DNA from 4 places in the Fundidesulfovibrio sp. genome. Region 2 is predicted to be linked to each of the others. Evidence: predicted binding sites of a transcription regulator. Region 2 holds the regulator's gene; each other region holds the start of a gene.
The links. Region 2 encodes sigma-54, which starts transcription at its own class of promoters, with help from an activator protein. Its sites were predicted from a motif close to CTGGCACGGNNNNTGCTT; they were not measured.
Positions count from the first base shown of each region.

Region 1: a site for sigma-54 is predicted at 1,623-1,640, ahead of ACV4UX_RS14230 (anion permease). Genes of this name have one in related genera too.
Region 3: a site for sigma-54 is predicted at 1,543-1,560, ahead of nifH (nitrogenase iron protein). Genes of this name have one in related genera too.
Region 4: a site for sigma-54 is predicted at 2,699-2,716, ahead of flgB (flagellar basal body rod protein FlgB). Genes of this name have one in related genera too.

Region 1 is NZ_JBZVFJ010000119.1:5,011-9,217, forward strand. It holds gene ACV4UX_RS14225 (sigma 54-interacting transcriptional regulator) at 1-1,515, opposite strand, end outside; gene ACV4UX_RS14230 (anion permease) at 1,710-3,146, shown strand; gene mdh (malate dehydrogenase) at 3,177-4,109, shown strand; gene ttdA (L(+)-tartrate dehydratase subunit alpha) at 4,163-4,207, shown strand, end outside.
Region 2 is NZ_JBZVFJ010000048.1:4,254-8,460, forward strand. It holds gene rapZ (RNase adapter RapZ) at 1-231, opposite strand, end outside; gene ACV4UX_RS08225 (PTS sugar transporter subunit IIA) at 348-800, opposite strand; gene hpf (ribosome hibernation-promoting factor, HPF/YfiA family) at 800-1,339, opposite strand; gene rpoN (RNA polymerase factor sigma-54) at 1,381-2,820, opposite strand; gene ACV4UX_RS08240 (KdsC family phosphatase) at 3,005-3,565, opposite strand; gene pyrG (CTP synthase) at 3,619-4,207, opposite strand, start outside.
Region 3 is NZ_JBZVFJ010000001.1:15,028-19,234, forward strand. It holds gene ACV4UX_RS00065 (putative bifunctional diguanylate cyclase/phosphodiesterase) at 1-440, opposite strand, end outside; gene ACV4UX_RS00070 (sulfite exporter TauE/SafE family protein) at 477-1,277, opposite strand; gene nifH (nitrogenase iron protein) at 1,609-2,433, shown strand; gene ACV4UX_RS00080 (P-II family nitrogen regulator) at 2,473-2,835, shown strand; gene ACV4UX_RS00085 (P-II family nitrogen regulator) at 2,832-3,206, shown strand; gene nifD (nitrogenase molybdenum-iron protein alpha chain) at 3,234-4,207, shown strand, end outside.
Region 4 is NZ_JBZVFJ010000002.1:3,918-8,124, reverse strand. It holds gene fliF (flagellar basal-body MS-ring/collar protein FliF) at 1-1,403, opposite strand, end outside; gene fliE (flagellar hook-basal body complex protein FliE) at 1,429-1,761, opposite strand; gene flgC (flagellar basal body rod protein FlgC) at 1,772-2,209, opposite strand; gene flgB (flagellar basal body rod protein FlgB) at 2,211-2,624, opposite strand; gene ACV4UX_RS00445 (tetratricopeptide repeat protein) at 3,015-3,587, shown strand; gene ACV4UX_RS00440 (IMP cyclohydrolase) at 3,754-4,207, shown strand, end outside.

The DNA of each region.
Region 1 (4,207 bases), on a different contig from region 2:
CGCGGCCAGCCCGGGCACGTCCCCGGAGCGCGCCCGCAAGGGCGGCAGGCGCAGGCGCAGCACGTTCAGGCGGTAGTAGAGGTCGGCCCGGAAGCGCCCCTCGGCCACCAGCGCCCCCAGGTCGCGGTTGGTGGCCGCCACGGCGCGCACGTCCACGGGGATCACCTGATCGCTGCCCAGGCGCATCACCTTGCGCTCCTGCAGCACGCGCAGGAGCTTGCCCTGCGTGCCGGGCTCCATCTCCGCGATCTCGTCCAGGAAGATGGTCCCCCCGTGGGCCAATTCGAAGAGACCGGGTTTGCCCTTCTGGCTGGCCCCGGTGAAGGCCCCGGGCACGTAGCCGAACAGCTCGCTCTCCAGAAGCTGCCCGGGCAGCGCCGCGCAGTTCACCGCCACGAAAGGGCCCGCCCGGCGCGGGCTCGCGTTGTGGATGCCCTGGGCGAAAAGCTCCTTGCCCGTGCCCGTCTCGCCGTTCACGAGCACCGTGTCGCCGGTGCGCGCGTAGTCCCGGGCCATGGCCACGGCGTGGGTCAGGGCCGGGCTCTCCCCCTGCACGTCCTCCAGGCGCGCCGTGGCCACATGTCCGGAGGCCAGGCCGCGCAGGCGCAGGGTGGCCTCCATCTTCCGGATCTGGCGGGCGTCGTGGATGGTGGCCACGGCCCCCACCGTCTCGCCGCGCACGGTCAGGGGGAGGGTGCCGCAGAGCAGCTCCTGGTCGAACACGCGCTCGATGCGCGCGGGCTCGGGCCGCCCGTCCGTAAGCACCCGTTCCAGCCCGGAGCGCGGCCACACCTCGTCCACGGGACGCCCCAGGGCGTCGGCCTCCGTGAGGCGCAGGAGCCGCCCGGCCACGGGGTTGCACACGGTCACGCGGCCCGCGCGGTCCACGGCCACGATGCCGTTGTCCGTGGAGGTGAGCACGGCGCGCAGGAGCGAATTCTTGGCCTTCTCCACCGAACGGCCGTGGGCGATGCGTTTGGCCTCGCTCACGGCGGCCAGGATGCTGGCGGGGCTTGGGTCCACGGGCTGGCAGGGGATGCCCAGGCGCGCCGCGAAGAGCGCCATGATGTAGCCGCCCACCACGATCTCCGCGCCCCGCTCGCGGGCGGTGAGCAGCGCGGGGGTGATGCCCTCCTGGTTCTCCCATTCGACCACGTCCACGTCGGCCCCGAGCATGCGCCCCAGCTCCCGGGCGTTGTCGGACATGGGCGGGAAGGCCACCACGGCGATGCGCCGGGCGCGCTCCCGGGCCTTGTGCAGTGCCGAGAGGAGGTCCAGGCTGGTGGTTGAGATGTCCACCACCGAGAGGTCGGGCAGGGCCAGCTGCACGCAGCGGGCCGTGGCCCCGCGCGAGATGACCACCTCCACGCCCCGGGCGGCCAGGGCGCGGGCCGTGTCGGCCGCGCCGTCCATGAGGCCCTCGGCCAGGAGCACGTCGGGGTGCTCCGCGTGAAGGATCTCGCGGGCCACCTCCTGCATGCGGGGGGTCAGGGCGATGAAGGCGATGGTTTGCATGGCAGCCTCCGTGCAACATGATGCGACAGATTGAAACAAAATGCATCATTAATGTTTCGCTGCTGCGACAAAGTCGAAGATGGCCTTCAAATCATTGATTATTATAAGTGGAACGGTTCCTGCTCTTAAGCCTCCGAGGGAAACGGGACCCGCAACCCGGTCCGCCGACGGGCGGCCGCAACGAGGAGGAGCGCATGAAACTGGACTGGAAGGCCATCCTGCCCGTGGCCATCGGCTTGGCCATCTGGCTCGTGCCCACGCCCAAAGGGCTGGAACCCTACGCCTGGCAGTATTTCGCCCTGTTCACGGCCGTCATCGCGGCCCTGGTGCTGGAGCCCATCCCTGCGGCCGCGGCTGGCCTCATGGGCATCACCCTTGCGGCGGCGCTCAACCTGGTGCCCGCCCAGGCGGGCGTGGTCCCCAAACCGGCCGACGCCCTGCGCTGGGCGCTCTCGGGCTTCTCCAACGGCACGGTCTGGCTCATCTTCGTGGCCTTCATGTTCGCCATGGGCTACGAGAAGACGGGCCTGGGGCGGCGCATCTCCCTGGTGCTCATCAAGAAGCTCGGCCGCTCCACCCTGGGCCTGGGCTACGCGGTGGCCCTGGCCGACCTGGCCCTGGCCCCCTTCACCCCCTCCAACACCGCGCGCTCCGGCGGCGTGATCTTCCCCATCATCAAGAACATCCCGCCCCTCTACGGCTCCACCCCCGAGAGCGGCGCGCGCAAGATCGGCGGCTACCTCATGTGGACCGCGCTGGCCGCCACCTGCGTCACCAGCACCATGTTTCTCACGGCCCTGGCCCCCAACCTGCTGGCCCTCTCGCTCCTGGAAAAGACCGCCAAGTTCACATTCACCTGGAACGAGTGGTTCCTCTCCCTGGCCCCGGCCTGCATCCTCCTCTTCCTGGCCCTGCCCTACCTGATCTACGTGATCTATCCTCCCGAGATCAAACGCAGCGACGACGCCCCACTCTGGGCCGGGGCGGAGTTGGAGAAGATGGGCGGGATCACCCGCAAGGAAGTCACCATGGCCGGCCTGGCCGTGTTCGCCCTGGTGCTCTGGATCTTCGGAGGCAAGCTCTTCGACGCCACCACCGTGGCCCTCATGGCGCTCTCGCTGATGATCCTCACCGGCGTGGTCACCTGGGACGACATCACCGGCCACAAGACCGCCTGGAACGTGCTCTGCTGGTTCGGCACCCTGGTGGCCCTGGCCGACGGCCTGGGCAAGGTGGGCTTCCTCAAGTGGTTCGCGGCCCTGGCGGCCGGGGCCATGTCGGGCTTCTCCATCAACGCCCTGATGCTGGCCCTGGTGCTCTTGTTCTTCTTCATCCACTACATGTTCGCGAGCCTCACGGCCCACACCACGGCGCTGCTCCCGGTGATCCTGGCCACGGCCATGGGCATCCCCGGCATCCCCATGAAGACCTTCGCCATCCTCATCTGCGCCACCCTGGGCCTCATGGGCATTCTCACGCCCTACGCCACGGGGCCGAGCCCCGTGTACTACGGCTGCGGCTACATCACCCGGAAGGAATTCTGGACTCTGGGATTCGTCTTCGGTGTGATCTTCATCGGTGTGCTCCTGGGCGTGAACTTCCCCTATCTCCTGATGCGAGGGGTCTCCTAGCCCGCAACAATCAACGAGAGGCATGAGACAATGAACGGCAAGATCACCGTGTTCGGGGCGGGCAACGTGGGCGGGGCGGTCACCCGCAGGCTCATCGAGCGAAAGCTCTGCAAGAAGGTGGTGCTGGTGGACCGCAGCCCAGGCAAAGCCCAGGGTGTGGCCCTGGACATCCTGGAGGCCAGCCCCGTGGACCTCCTGGAGCCCGTGTGCCTCTCGGGAGAGAACCTGGAGGAGACCCGCAACTCCGACGTGGTGATCGTAACCGCCGGAGCCAGGCGCACCGAGGGCATGACCCGCGACGACCTCCTGCGCATCAACGCCCAGATCGTGGGCGAGTGCGTGGCCAACGCCGCGCGCTACAGCCCCTACGCCTTCTACATCATCGTGAGCAATCCCCTCAACGCCATGTGCCACGTGGCCATGCGCGCCGGGCAGATTCCGCCCACGCGCATCACGGGCATGGCCGGCATCCTGGACGCCTGCCGCTTCCAGTACTTCATCTCCAAGGAGTTGAACGTCTCGGTGGAGAACGTCCAGGCCATGGTGCTGGGCGAGCACGGCGAGGACATGCTCCCCGTGCCGCGTTACTCCACCGTGGCCGGCGTGCCGGTGGCCGAGATGATCCCACCCGAGCGCCTGGCCGAACTGGTGGCCCGCACCCGCGACGGCGGGGCCGAGATCATCCGGCTCATGCAGACCAGCGCCTTCTACGCTCCGGCCTCGGCCGTGATCCAGATGGTCTCGGCCGTGGTCATGGACAAGCGCAAGATCCTGCCGTGCGCGGCCTATCTGAAGGGCGAGTACGGGGTCACGGGGGCGTTCATGGGCGTGCCGGTGAAGCTTGGGGCCAACGGCGTGGAGCAGATCGTGGAGATCGAGCTCTCCGACGAGGAGCGGGCGGCCCTGGCCGCGAGCGCGGACAAGATCAAGCAGCAGCTGGCCGTGCTGGGCCAGGCCTGCTGAATGAGCGACAACGAACGCCCGGATGCGTCCGGGCCAGTGAAAGGAGCTTGCTGATGGACAAGCACGAGGCCCAGAGGACCCTGACGGACCTCATGGCC
Region 2 (4,207 bases):
TGTTTCCCAGCTGTCGTCCAGGTCCGTGGCGCCCAGGCCCAGGGCCAGACCCCGGTGGCGCACTGCCGCCTGCCCCTGGAAGAGGCTGGCCAGCTTGGGCATGAGCACGGGCGGCAGGCCGTCCACGCAGAAATAGCCCATGTCCTCGAAGACGTTGAGGGCCGTGGACTTCCCGGACCCCGACAGGCCCGTGATCACCACCACGGGCAGATGGGCGCTCGCTCCCGGCATGGCATCGCTCCTTGTGAAAAGTCCCCGCCGCGCGGTGGCGCGGCGGGGACCGGCCTATCACACATCGCGTCCGTTTGCGTGACGAAGCCGCCGCCCCTCGCGGGGCCACGGCAGGTTCACGCGTGGCTGGAAAGCACCTTCCAGAGGGCCTCGTGATCGGCGGCGTCCAGGAAGGAACGCCGGAAGCCCTCGTCTGAGAGAAGCCGCGAGATCTGCGCGAGGATGCGCAGGTGCATGCCCGCCACGTGTTCGGGCGCGAGCACCAGGAAGAAGATGCGGCAGGGCTTGTGGTCCAGGGATTCGAAATCGATCCCCGCGCGGCTGCGTCCGGCCACGATGACGATTTCCTTGAGCGAATCCATCTTGCCGTGGGGGATGGCAACGCCGTCGCCGATGCCCGTGGTGCCGAGATTCTCCCGGTCCATGAGCACGCGCGACGCCTTGGCCGGGTCCACGTCCGGGAAGGCGGCGGCCACGGGGGCCACCAGCTCCGCGAGAACGTCGGGCTTGCCCCCGGCCGCCAGGTCCTCCAGGACGAAGTCCTTGCGCAGGTATTCCCCCAGGCGCATCAGAGGGAAACTCCAGGATCGATCAGGCCGTAATCGCCGTTCTTGCGCTTGTAGAGCACGTTGACGCGCTCGGTCTCGGCGTCGAGGAACACCAGGAACTCGTAGTGCATGGCGTCGAGCTGCTCGGCTGCCTCTTCCACGCTCATGGGCTTGGGGCTGTACTTGTCGGATTCCTCGATGGCGTGGACCTTGCCCTCGGTGGTGAAGCTCACCACGCCCATGGTCACGTCGCCCTGGGCGGCCTTGCGGCGGTCCTTCATCTTCTCGCGCAGCTTGCGCAGCTGGGCGTCGAGCTTGTCCGTGATCATGTCGATGGTGGAGTACATGTCGTCGGAGCGCTCGTGGGCCGAGATGTGCATGGCGTCGGCGTCGATGACCACGTCGGCGATCTGGCGGGTCTTTTCAACGGAAAGAGTGACCACCACTTCGGCGTTGTCGGAATTGCTCATGTACTTGGAGAGCTTGTCGAAACGCTTGGCGGCATATTCCTGCAGGCCGGGAGACGGCTCGAAGTTCTTGAAATTGAAGGCGATAATCATGGTAACCTCCGGGGGATGACGCCGCGTGGCGGCGGATTTGGCTACAATACGTCCTTGCGCTTCGAGGAGGATTCGATGCCCATGGCCATGCGGTACTTGGCCACCGTGCGCCGCGCGATGTTCACCTGCAGGCGCCGCTTGAGAATCTCCGCGATCTGTTCGTCGCTGGTTGGTTTCTTGGGGTCCTCGGCCGAGATGAGCTGCTTGATCACCGCCTTCACCGACTCCGAGCCCACGGACGACCCGTCGTCGAGTTCCAGCGCGGAGTTGAAGAAGAACTTGAGTTCGTAGATGCCGTGGGGCGTGGCCACGTACTTGCTCGTGGTGATGCGGCTCACGGTGGATTCGTGCATGCCGATGTCGTCGGCCACGTCCTTGAGGATCAGCGGGCGCAGCTTCGTCACGCCGTCCTCGAAGAATTCCCTCTGAAATTTCACGATGGATTCCAACACCTTGAACAACGTTCGCTGGCGCTGATAGAGGCTTTTCATCAGCCACTGGGCGCTGCGCATCTTGTCCTGGAGGTACTCCTTCTCCTTGTTGGCGCTGGAACGGCCCATGTCCTCCATATAATAAGGCGAAAGCTGGAGCTTGGGCAGGCCGTCCTCGTTGAGCACGATCACGAAGTCGTCTCCGAACTTGTACACGAACGCGTCCGGGCTGACGTACACCGGGTCCGGCGAGCTGAAATGCGAGCCGGGCATGGGATCGAGCGTCTGGATGATCTCCAGATACTCCTTGATCTCCTCCATGCTCAAGCGGAACTTTTTCGCCAGGGGCTTGTAGCGCTTCTTCTCCAGGTCTTCCAGGTGGTCGCGCACGATCTCCAGGAGCACGGGGTCCGTGTAACCGTACACCTCCAGCTGCACCAGCAGGCACTCCTGGGGCGAGCGCGCGGCCACGCCCACAGGATCGAGCCGCTGCAGCGCCTGGACGACAACTTCCACCTCTTCGGGAGTCACCGAAAGCACCTGGGCGAGCTCCTCCGTGCTGGAGCGCAGGTAGCCCCCGGAGTCGAGATTGCCCACGATCTCGTCCGCGATGGCCTGCTGCCGGGCATCCAGGGGCGAGAGGCTGATCTGCCACGCCAGGTGCCCCTCCAGCGAGGGCTTGGCCGTGAGCCTGGCCTCGAAGGACATGCCCTCCTCGGGCGTCTCATGCTCGCGCACCGTGGCCTGGCGCGACGTGGAGGCGAAATCGCCCAGGTAGTCGTCCCACTCGGCCGTCTTCATCAGCTCGCGCTGCATGGCCCCCTCCTCCTGGGTGGAGTCGGGGGCGTGCGAATCCTCGGCAATGGTGGGCTCGGGCCGCTCGTCGTCGAACTGGGTCTCCTCGAGCAGCGGATTCTCCAGGAGCTCCTGCTGCACCGTTTCCACCAGTTCCAGACGGGAAAGCTGCAACAGCTTGATGGCCTGCTGCAACTGGGGCGTCATCACCAGCTGCTGCGAAAGCTTGAGTTGCTGCCTGAGCTCAAGTGCCATCGTGCTATCGTCTCCTTGTGAACTGGCCCGGGCGACTAGCAAGAAGAATGCCGGATGCCCGCCTAGCCCGGTGGTTATGCACCAAAACCGAACCGGAAGCAAGACTTGACGGCTTTTTCCGTGAAGCGCCAAGGACGGCGGGGGCCACGACAGGGGCGGCCGGGGAATAAGCCCGACGTATCGGCTACAGGGCGATGTCGCGCCAGAGGGCGTCGCGCTTGCCCTGGGCGGTGAGCAGCAGGCGCACGGCGTCGCGCACGGCGCCGTGTCCGCCGGGCAGCCGCGAGACCCAGGCGGCGAGGCGCAGGATTTCGGGCTGGGCGTCGGCGGGAGCCATGGGCAGTCCGGCTTGGCGCATGGGCGCGGCGTCGAGCCAGTCGTCGCCCATGTAGGCCAGGTGCGGGAAGTCGAGGCCGCGCTCGGAGAGGATGCGCTCCAGGACGGGGAGCTTGCGCAGGTGTCCGCCGTGGAAGGCGGTGACGCCCAATTGCCGGAGCCGCTCCTCGGCCTGTGGGTTGGGCAGCCCGCTCAGGGCGGCCACCTCGACGCCCGCGCGTTCCAGGAGCTTCAGGCCCATGCCGTCGGGAATGGAGAAGCATTTGAGGGACTGCCCCTGGTTGTCCAGCCAGAGGCGGTTGTCGGTGAGCACGCCGTCCACGTCGAGCACGAGCAGGCGCACGTCGCGGGCCAGGGCCAGGGCGCGGCGGCTGAGGCCGGGGCGCGCGGGGCGTTTGGTGGGTCGCATGAAGGGATGGCCCCGTCGGCCGGAGAGGTCCGGCCGACGGGGAGCAGGGATTGTTACGCTTCCCGCTGGGTCTTGGCGGCCCGGATGAATTCCCGGAAGAGCGGGTGGGGCTTCATGGGGCTGGACTTGAATTCCGGGTGGAACTGGCAGCCCAGGAACCAGGGATGCCCGGGCAGCTCCACGATTTCCACGAGGGATTCGTCGGGAGAGAGCCCGGAGAAGACCATGCCCTTCTCGGCCATGCGGGCGTGGTAGGCCTTGTTGAACTCGTAGCGGTGGCGGTGGCGCTCGTCGATCTGGGCCTTGCCGTAGGCCTCCATGGCCCTGGTGTCGGGCTGGACCACGCAGGGGTAGGCCCCCAGGCGCATGGTGCCGCCCATTTCGGAGTCCATGTCGCGCTTTTCGATCTTCTTGGTGCGGAAGTCGTACCACTCGCGCATGAGGTAGATCACGGGATCGGGGCTCAGGCGGTTGAATTCCTCGGAGTTGGCCTCGGTGAGCCCCAGGACGTTGCGGGCGAACTCGATGCAGGCCAGCTGCATGCCCAGGCAGATGCCGAAGAAGGGGATCTTGTTTTCGCGGGCGTGCCGGATGGCGGCGATCTTGCCTTCCACGCCGCGCGAGCCGAAGCCGCCGGGGACG
Region 3 (4,207 bases), on a different contig from region 2:
CCGGTGAGGGCGTCGTGGTAGGCCTCGTGCAGGAGCATGTCGCGCTGGCGCTTGAGGTCGGTGAGGTCGTGGAACACGGCCAGGTAGCGCACGAGGTTGCCCGAGTCGTCGGGCAGGGCGGTGATGCGCAGCCACTCGGGGTAGGCCTCGCCGGACTTGCGGCGGTTCCAGATCTCGCCTTCCCAGCGGCCGTTCTCGGCGAGGCTTCGCCACATGTCGCGGTAGAAGGCGTCGTCGTGGCGGTCGCTCTTGAGCACGCGCGGCGTCTGGCCCAGCACCTCCCCGGGCTCGAAGCCGGTGATGGCGGTGAAGGCCTTGTTCACCCATTCGATGCGCCCGTCGGGGCCCGTGACGGTCACTCCTTCGAGGGAGTTGTCCATCAGGGCCTCGAGCAGGCGGCGCGTTTCGTCGCGCGAGAGTGCGGGGGAGGATGTGTCCATGCGTGAGTCCATCCCGGGTCCGCAGGGGCCGCGATTCTACAGGATCTGGAAGAGCATGCGCGTGGCCATGATCACCAGGAAGCCGGCGAAAATCTTCTTGAGCATGGGCACGGGGAGCTTGTGGGCGATGCGCGCGCCCGTGGGGGCCGTGAGCATGCTGCACACAACCAGGCCGATCAGGGCGGGCAGGTAGACGAAGCCCAGGGAGGCCTCGGGGAGCCCCGCCTTGCCCATGCCGCCGAAAATGTAACCCACGGCCCCGGCCACGGCGATGGGGAAGCCGATGGCCGCTCCGGTGCCCACGGCCTGGTGCATGGGCACGTTGCAGAAGGTCATGAAGGGCACGGTGAGCGTGCCGCCGCCGATGCCCACCAGGGCGGAGATGACGCCGATGAAGCCGCCCACGCCGGTCATGGGGCCGATGCCCGGGATCTCGCGGCTGGGCTTGGGCTTGAAGTTCAAGAACATCTGCAGCGAGACGTAGTAGAGGAAGAACACGAAAAAGCCCTTGAGAAAGCCCGAGGAGAGCCAGGCCGCCAGCTTGGACCCGGCCAGCGTGCCCAGCACGATGCCGGGGGTGATGAGCTTCACGATGTTCCAGCGCACCGCGCCGTGGGCGTGGTGCGCGCGCATGCTGGAGATGGAGGTGAACATGATGGAGGCCAGCGACGTGCCCAGGGCCATCTGCATGAGGTATTCGGGGGCGATGCCCTGCCAGGCGAAGAGCACCGAGAGGATGGGCACGATGACGATGCCGCCGCCCACGCCCAGAAGTCCGGCCAGGATGCCGGCGGCCGCGCCGGCCGCAGCGTAGAGCAGGTAGTAGACGATCTCCATGGGAACGACTCCTTCTCAGAAGGCGCGGCGATGCGCGCCGGAACTCCGCCCGGGCGGGCGGGCCGAAGGCCGCGACGTAGCGCCTTTTGGCCCGGTTGTCGACACGCTCAGGAACGGCTCGCGAACAAATGTGACAAAAATGAAGACAATTTTGTCGCAGATCATGACAAGGCCTGTAATCCGCTGAATTCCGCCGCTGTTCGCACGAGTCCGCCAGGCCGCGCCAGTCCTTGATATTTGCCAATTTTGCCAAATATCGCCCGACTTGGCACGGGCCTTGCCCTAGCCCTCATGCCAACGCGCAAAACCCATCCCCTTTTGGAGGCATGTCATGAGAAAGATCGCCATCTACGGCAAGGGCGGCATCGGAAAGTCCACCACCACGCAGAACACCGTGGCGGGTCTGGCCACCCTGGGCAAGAAGGTCATGGTCGTGGGTTGCGACCCCAAGGCCGACTCCACCCGCCTGCTCCTGGGCGGACTCCAGCAGAAGACCGTGCTCGACACCCTGCGCGAGGAAGGCGAGGACGTCGAACTCGAAGACATCCTGAAGCCCGGCTTCAAGGGCACCATGTGCACCGAGTCCGGCGGCCCCGAGCCCGGCGTGGGCTGCGCCGGACGCGGCATCATCACCTCCATCAACCTGCTCGAACAGCTGGGCGCCTACAAGGAAGACAAGAACCTCGACTACGTCTTCTACGACGTGTTGGGCGACGTGGTCTGCGGCGGCTTCGCCATGCCCATCCGCGAAGGCAAGGCCCAGGAGATCTACATCGTCGTCTCCGGCGAAATGATGGCCATGTACGCCGCCAACAACATCTGCAAGGGCATCGTGAAGTTCGCCGAGAGCGGCGGCGTGCGCCTGGGCGGCCTGATCTGCAACTCCCGCAAGGTGGACCACGAAGAAGACCTGATCAACGCCCTGGCCGAACGCCTGGGCACCCAGATGATCCACTTCGTGCCCCGCGAAAACCAGGTGCAGCGCGCCGAGCTCAACCGCAAGACCGTCATCGACTTCTCGCCCGAGCACCCCCAGGCCGACGAATACCTGGCCCTTGCCTCCAAGATCCAGGACAACCAGAAGTTCGTCATCCCCAATCCGCTGCCCATCGACGAGCTGGAGGCCCTGCTCGTGAAGTACGGCATCGCCAACTAGGCCCGCGCGAAACACACCCTCAAGGCAGGAGAATCCAGCATGTCCCTCATCATGATCCGTTCCATCGTCCGCCCGGAGAAGGCCGACGACGTCATGGCCGCCCTCATGGAGTCCGGCTTCCCGGCCGCCACCAAGCTGGCCGTGGCCGGGCGCGGCAAGCAGCGCGGCATCAAGATCGGCGAAGTCACCTACGACGAGATCCCCAAGGTCCAGATCATGACCGTGGTCTCCGAGAAGGACAAGGAATACGTGGTCAAGACCATCGTGGACGCCGCGCGCACCGGCGGCAAGGGCAACTTCGGCGACGGCAAGATCTTCGTCTCCCCCGTGGACGAGATGGTCACCATCTCCTCCGGCGTCAAGGAGACCGACGTTTCGAGCATCGGGGAGGCCAGGTCATGAAGGAAGTCATCGCGGTGGTTCGCATGAACAAGATGAACCAGACCAAGAAGGCGCTCACCGATGCGGGCATCGCGGCCTTCTTCGCCCACGAGGCCTGGGGCCGGGGCAAGGGCCTGGTGAACGCCGAGGTGGCCGCCGCGGCCGCCGCCGGCAACCAGGAGGCCGCCGAGATCCTGGGCTCCAAGGGCAAGCTCTTCGCCAAGAGGATGGTCACCGTGGTGGTGCCCGACGAGAAGGTCCCCGCCGTGGTGGAGGCCATCGCGGCCGCCAACAAGACCGGCAAGCCCGGGGACGGCAAGATCTTCGTGCTGCCCCTCTCCGACTCCATCCGCGTGCGCACCGGCGAGACCGGCGCCTGCGCCATCGAATAACCGGCCTCGCGCCCAAGAGGATACGTTATGGACGCCCCATTGAAGGACCCCTTGACCATCCCGGACATCGATCCGGAAGAGGCCAGGAAGGAGCTTCTCGCCAAGTACCCCCCGAAGGTCGGCCGCAAGCGCTCCCAGCAGATCTACATCAAGGAAACCGACGGCGCCGAGGACCGCGAAATCCTCGCCAACGTCCGCACGGTTCCCGGCATCATCACCATGCGCGGCTGCACCTACGCCGGCTGCAAGGGCGTCATCCTTGGCCCCACGCGCGACATCATCAACATCACCCACGGCCCCATCGGCTGCGCCTTCTACTCCTGGCTGACGCGCCGCAACCAGACCGACGCCTCCGCACCCGGCGCGGAGAACTACATCCCCTACGCCTTCTCCTCCGACATGCAGGACGAGGACATCATCTTCGGCGGCGAGAAGAAGCTCAAGAAGGCCATCCAGGAAGCCTACGACCTCTTCAAGCCCAAGGCCATCGCCATCTTCTCCACCTGCCCCGTGGGCCTGATCGGCGACGACGTGCACGCCGTGGCCCGCGAGATGAAGGCCAAGCTCGGCATCAACATCTTCGGCTTCTCCTGCGAGGGGTACAAGGGCGTCTCCCAGTCGGCCGGTCACCACATCGCCAACAACAAGATCTTCTCCGAAGTGGTCGGCACCTCCGACACCCCCGTTCGCAAGGGCAAGTTCATGATCAACATGCTCGGCGAATACAACATCGGCGGCGACGCCTTCGAGATCGAACGCATCCTGGAGAAGTGCGGCATCACCCTCAACGCCACCTTCTCCGGCAACTCCACCTACAACGACTTCGCCTCCTGCCAGCTCTCGGACCTCAACTGCGTCATGTGCCACCGCTCCATCAACTACGTGGCCGACATGATGGAGACCAAGTACGGCATCCCCTGGATCAAGGTGAACTTCATCGGCGCCAACGCCTCGGCCAAGAGCCTGCGCCGCATCGCCGCCCACTTCGGCGACCCGGAGCT
Region 4 (4,207 bases), on a different contig from region 2:
TCCTCGCGGGTGACCTTGGGGCGGATGAGGGCCATCACCACCGGGCGCACCACCAGGAGCAGGAAGAGGAACACCAGCAGACCGTTCAGGAAGGGCTTGCCCAGGCGCTGGGCGTATTCCAGCATGTTCTGGGTGAGGCTGGGCTCGCCGAGGAGCTCGCGCTCGCCGAAGGACATGCAGGACACCTCGATGGTGTCGCCGCGCTTGGCGTCCAGGCCCACGGCGCTGGAGACGGCCTGCTTGATGCGCTCCAGCTCCTCGGCGGGCCTGGGGATGAACTTGGGCTCCTTGCTGTTCGGGTCCTGAATGTAGTCCACGATAACCGCCACGCTCAAACGCTGCAACTCCCCGGTGGCGGGTTTCACGAACTGGGTCTCGGAATCGATCTCGTAGTTGGTGACGCGCTTCTCGCTGGCCTGGTCCACCTTGTTCTGGGTGCCGGTGAAGCCGTCGCCCCGGAAGTTGGTCTCGGGCACGGAGCCGTCCACGTTGGCCTTCTGGTTGGTGGAGGATTCCTCGCGGGTCTCGGAGCGCACCACGGTGCGGTTGGGGTCGAAGCTCTGGCGCTTGATCTCGCGCTGGGCGAAGTCCAGGGAGGCGCTCACCTTGGCGATGGACTTGCCGCCGCCCACGATGGGGGTGAGCAGTTCCTCGATGCGCCGCTCCATGTTGAGCTGGTAGCTGTTGCGGAAGTCGAACTGGGAGCTGGTAAGGCCGTCGATGCTCTGGTCGTCCTTGGCCTGGTAGACGATCTTGCCCGAGGTGTCGGTGATGGTCACGCGGCTGGGCTCCAGGCCTTCGACGCTCATGGCCACGAAATTGACGATGCCCTGCACCTGCTTGGGCTCGAGCTTGGCGCCGTTCTTGAGGGTGAGCACCACCGAGGCGCTGGGCTTGCGCTGCTCCTCGATGAAGAGGCTCTTCTGGGGCAGCACCAGGTGCACGCGGGCCTTCTCGATCTGCGGGAACTCCGAGATGGTGCGCGAAAGCTCGCCCTGCAGGGCGCGCTGGTAGTTGATGCGCTGCACGAAGTCGGTCTGGCCCACCTTGGTTTCGTCGAAGATCTCGTAGCCGAGGCCCGCGCCGCGCAGCTTGCCTTCGCCCGCGATGCGCAGCCTCGTCTCGCTCACCTGGTCCACGGGCACGAGCACGGTCTGGCCGGCGTCTTCCAGGCGGAAGGGGATCTTGTTGGCCTTCAGGGTCTCCACCACGCGGTTGGCGTCGTCCTGGCCGAGCTTGGAGAAGAGCACCTTGTAGTCGGGCTGGTTGAACCAGAAGATCATCAGGGCGAAGGCGGCCACCACCGAGACGGCCACGCCCGCGAAGAGGACGCGCTGGGCCATGGTGCGGGCGGACCAGAAACGGGTGGCCTGATCCCAGAGGGACTTGATCACGGTGGACATGGCGGACTCCTATTCTTCCTGGAGGCTAGAAGGGCATCTTGACCAGTTCGCGGTACATGTCGAGGACCTTGCCGCGCACGGCGCTGGTCATGGACATGGCCACTCCGGCCTTCTGGAGCTGGATCATCAGCTCGTGGACGTTCTGGTTCTCGCCGGTGGCGAAGGAGGCCACCATGCGGTCCTTCTTGAGCTGTTCGGCGTTCACTTCGGCCACGGAGTTCTTGAGGGTGTCCACGAAGCCGGTCTGGGGCGCGCCGGAACCGACGGCGCCCTCCACCTGCTTCTGGATGGACATGCCGCCCTGGGTCTGGCCCATGGCGGAGCGGTAGGCGTTGAGGGCGATGGGGCTGATGGCCATGGCGAACCTCCTAGCGTCCGATTTCCAGGGCCTTGTTGTACATGGCCTTGATGGTGTTCACGCTGGTGGTGTTGGCTTCGTAGCCGCGGGTGGCCTGGATCATGTTGGCCATCTCCTCCACCACGTTGATGTCGGGATACTGCACGTAGCCGTTCTGGTCGGCGTCGGGGTGCCCGGGCTCGTAGACCTGCTTGGGCGGGCGCTGGTCGGCCACGATGCCCGTGACGCGCACGCCCTGCAGCTCCTGGGTGAGCGCGGCGTTCATGGCCTTGCCGAAGGGCGTGGCCTGGGTGGACTGCAAGGCCACGGACTTGCGCTGGTAAGGCCCCTGGCCGTCCATGGTGCGCGTGGTCTTGGCGTTGGCCAGGTTCATGGAAATGACGTTCATGTAGGTGCGCTGGGCCGTGAGGGCCGAAGAGCCGATGTCGAGGGCTGTCATGAAGTCCATGTTACTTGCCTCCGTCCATGATGACCTTCTGGATGCCTTCGAAGCCTTTCTGCATCACGGTGGTCAGCGAGTTGTACATGAGCGAGTTCTTGGCCATGGCCGACATTTCCTTGTCCAGGTCCACGGAGTCGGACCCGTAGATGGTGCGGGGCTTGAACTCCTTCACCACGTCGGCCTGGTAGCCGTTCACGTTGTAGGGGCCAGGCACGTGGGAGGCGTTGGTGCGGGTGACGGCGGTCTTCATCTCCTGGGTGCCCACGGCGTCCTGGAGCGCGCCCTCGAAGTCGATGGAGCGGGCCTTGTAGCCCGGGATGTTCATGTTGGCCAGGTTGGACATGACGAGGTTTTGACGCTCGATGCGCAGGTCCAGCACCTTGGCGATCAGGTCGGTGTTGGTTCCGTAGATGTCCGGCATGGCGTATCTCCTTGCGGGGCGGCCGTTTTTGCCCGGTTGCCCGGAGGGGGGCCTGGCCGCCTCCCGCCATGGATTAGCAACTCCCGTTCCAAAACATCATCATCCTGGAATCGCTGTCTCTTTTTTTGCCGGGCCTGGGGTGGCACGCCGTCTGCTCCCTTCCCGAAGGCAGGCCTCGCACACGGCGGAAATTGCCTGATTCGGAGGTTGGCACGGCACTTGCTTGGAGGAATCCGCGGGCTTGCCCGTCCCCGGGAGGGACGATTTGCAGGGCAGGGCCGTCGGATAGGGGAGACGGGAAGCCAGGAGGGTCTTCCCGACGCGAAAGCGAACCATGGGCGCGATGCCGGGGGAGACAGCGCACGCGCCCGCCCACTGGAGGGGAACGTCATGAGCGGTCATCTGGATTATGAAATCAACAAGGAACTGGGCGAGTGCTACCTGTTCATGGGCGACCTGGACAAGGCGGAGGAATACTACCGCAAGGCCATGAACTCCAACGGCATCCACCCAGACCCCTACATGGGGCTGGCCACCATCGCCGTGCACCGCGGCGATCTTGACGCGGCCTTCGGCTTCTACCGCAAGGCAGCCAACGTGGAGGCCAGCGACAAGTCCCTCTCGGGCATGGCGCTCATCGAAATGGAGCGCGGCGAGCACGAGGCCGCCTTCGGCCACTTCGCCCAGGCCCTGGACCACAACCCCGAGAACATGGTGGCCCTCTACAGCCTCATCCGCCTGGGCCACGCCATGGACCGAGTGGACGAGGTGGTGCCCCATCTCGAGGACTGCCTGGCCGTGGACCCCCTGAAGCACGACATCCGCTACTCCCTGGCCGGCTGCCTCATCACCGCCGGACGCCCCGAAGAGGCCCGGGAGCACCTGGAGCGCATCCTCCAGCAGGAGCCCTCCTACGCGCGCGCCGTCGAGCTCAAGGAACACCTGGAGGCCCAGGCCGCCTAGGCCCGAAACTTTTCCGACCGAATCTCCCCTCCCCCATTGGTTCCCGGTCCGGTCCGCTCCCGGCGGCCGGACCGGGAATCAACTCCTCGAACGGGGGGCGGAGCAAGAAGAGAGGTTGCCAAGCGCCGGGTCTTTTGGCACTGCCAAGCCAAAAAGCGAGGCAGCCATGGAACTCTTGCCCATCCGCAGGGCCATCCTTTCCGTCACCGACAAGTCCGGCCTGGCCGAATTCGCGGCCTTCCTCCACCAGCACGGCGTGGAGCTCGTCTCCACCGGCGGCACCAAAAAGGCCATGGCCGACGCGGGCCTGCCCGTCACCGCCGTGGATTCCGTCACCGGCTTCCCCGAGATGCTCGGCGGACGCGTCAAAACCCTGCACCCCCACATCCACGCGGGCATCCTGGCCGACAAGGACGACCCCGAGCACCTGAAGACCCTCGAAGCCTTCAAGCTCCAGCCCTTCGACCTCATCTGCGTCAACCTCTACGACTTCGCCAAGGCCGCAGCCTCCGGGGCCAACCTCAAGCAGGCCGTGGAACAGATCGACATCGGCGGCCCCACCATGCTGCGCGCCTCCGCCAAAAACCTGCACTCCATCCTGGTGGTGCCCTCGGCCGATC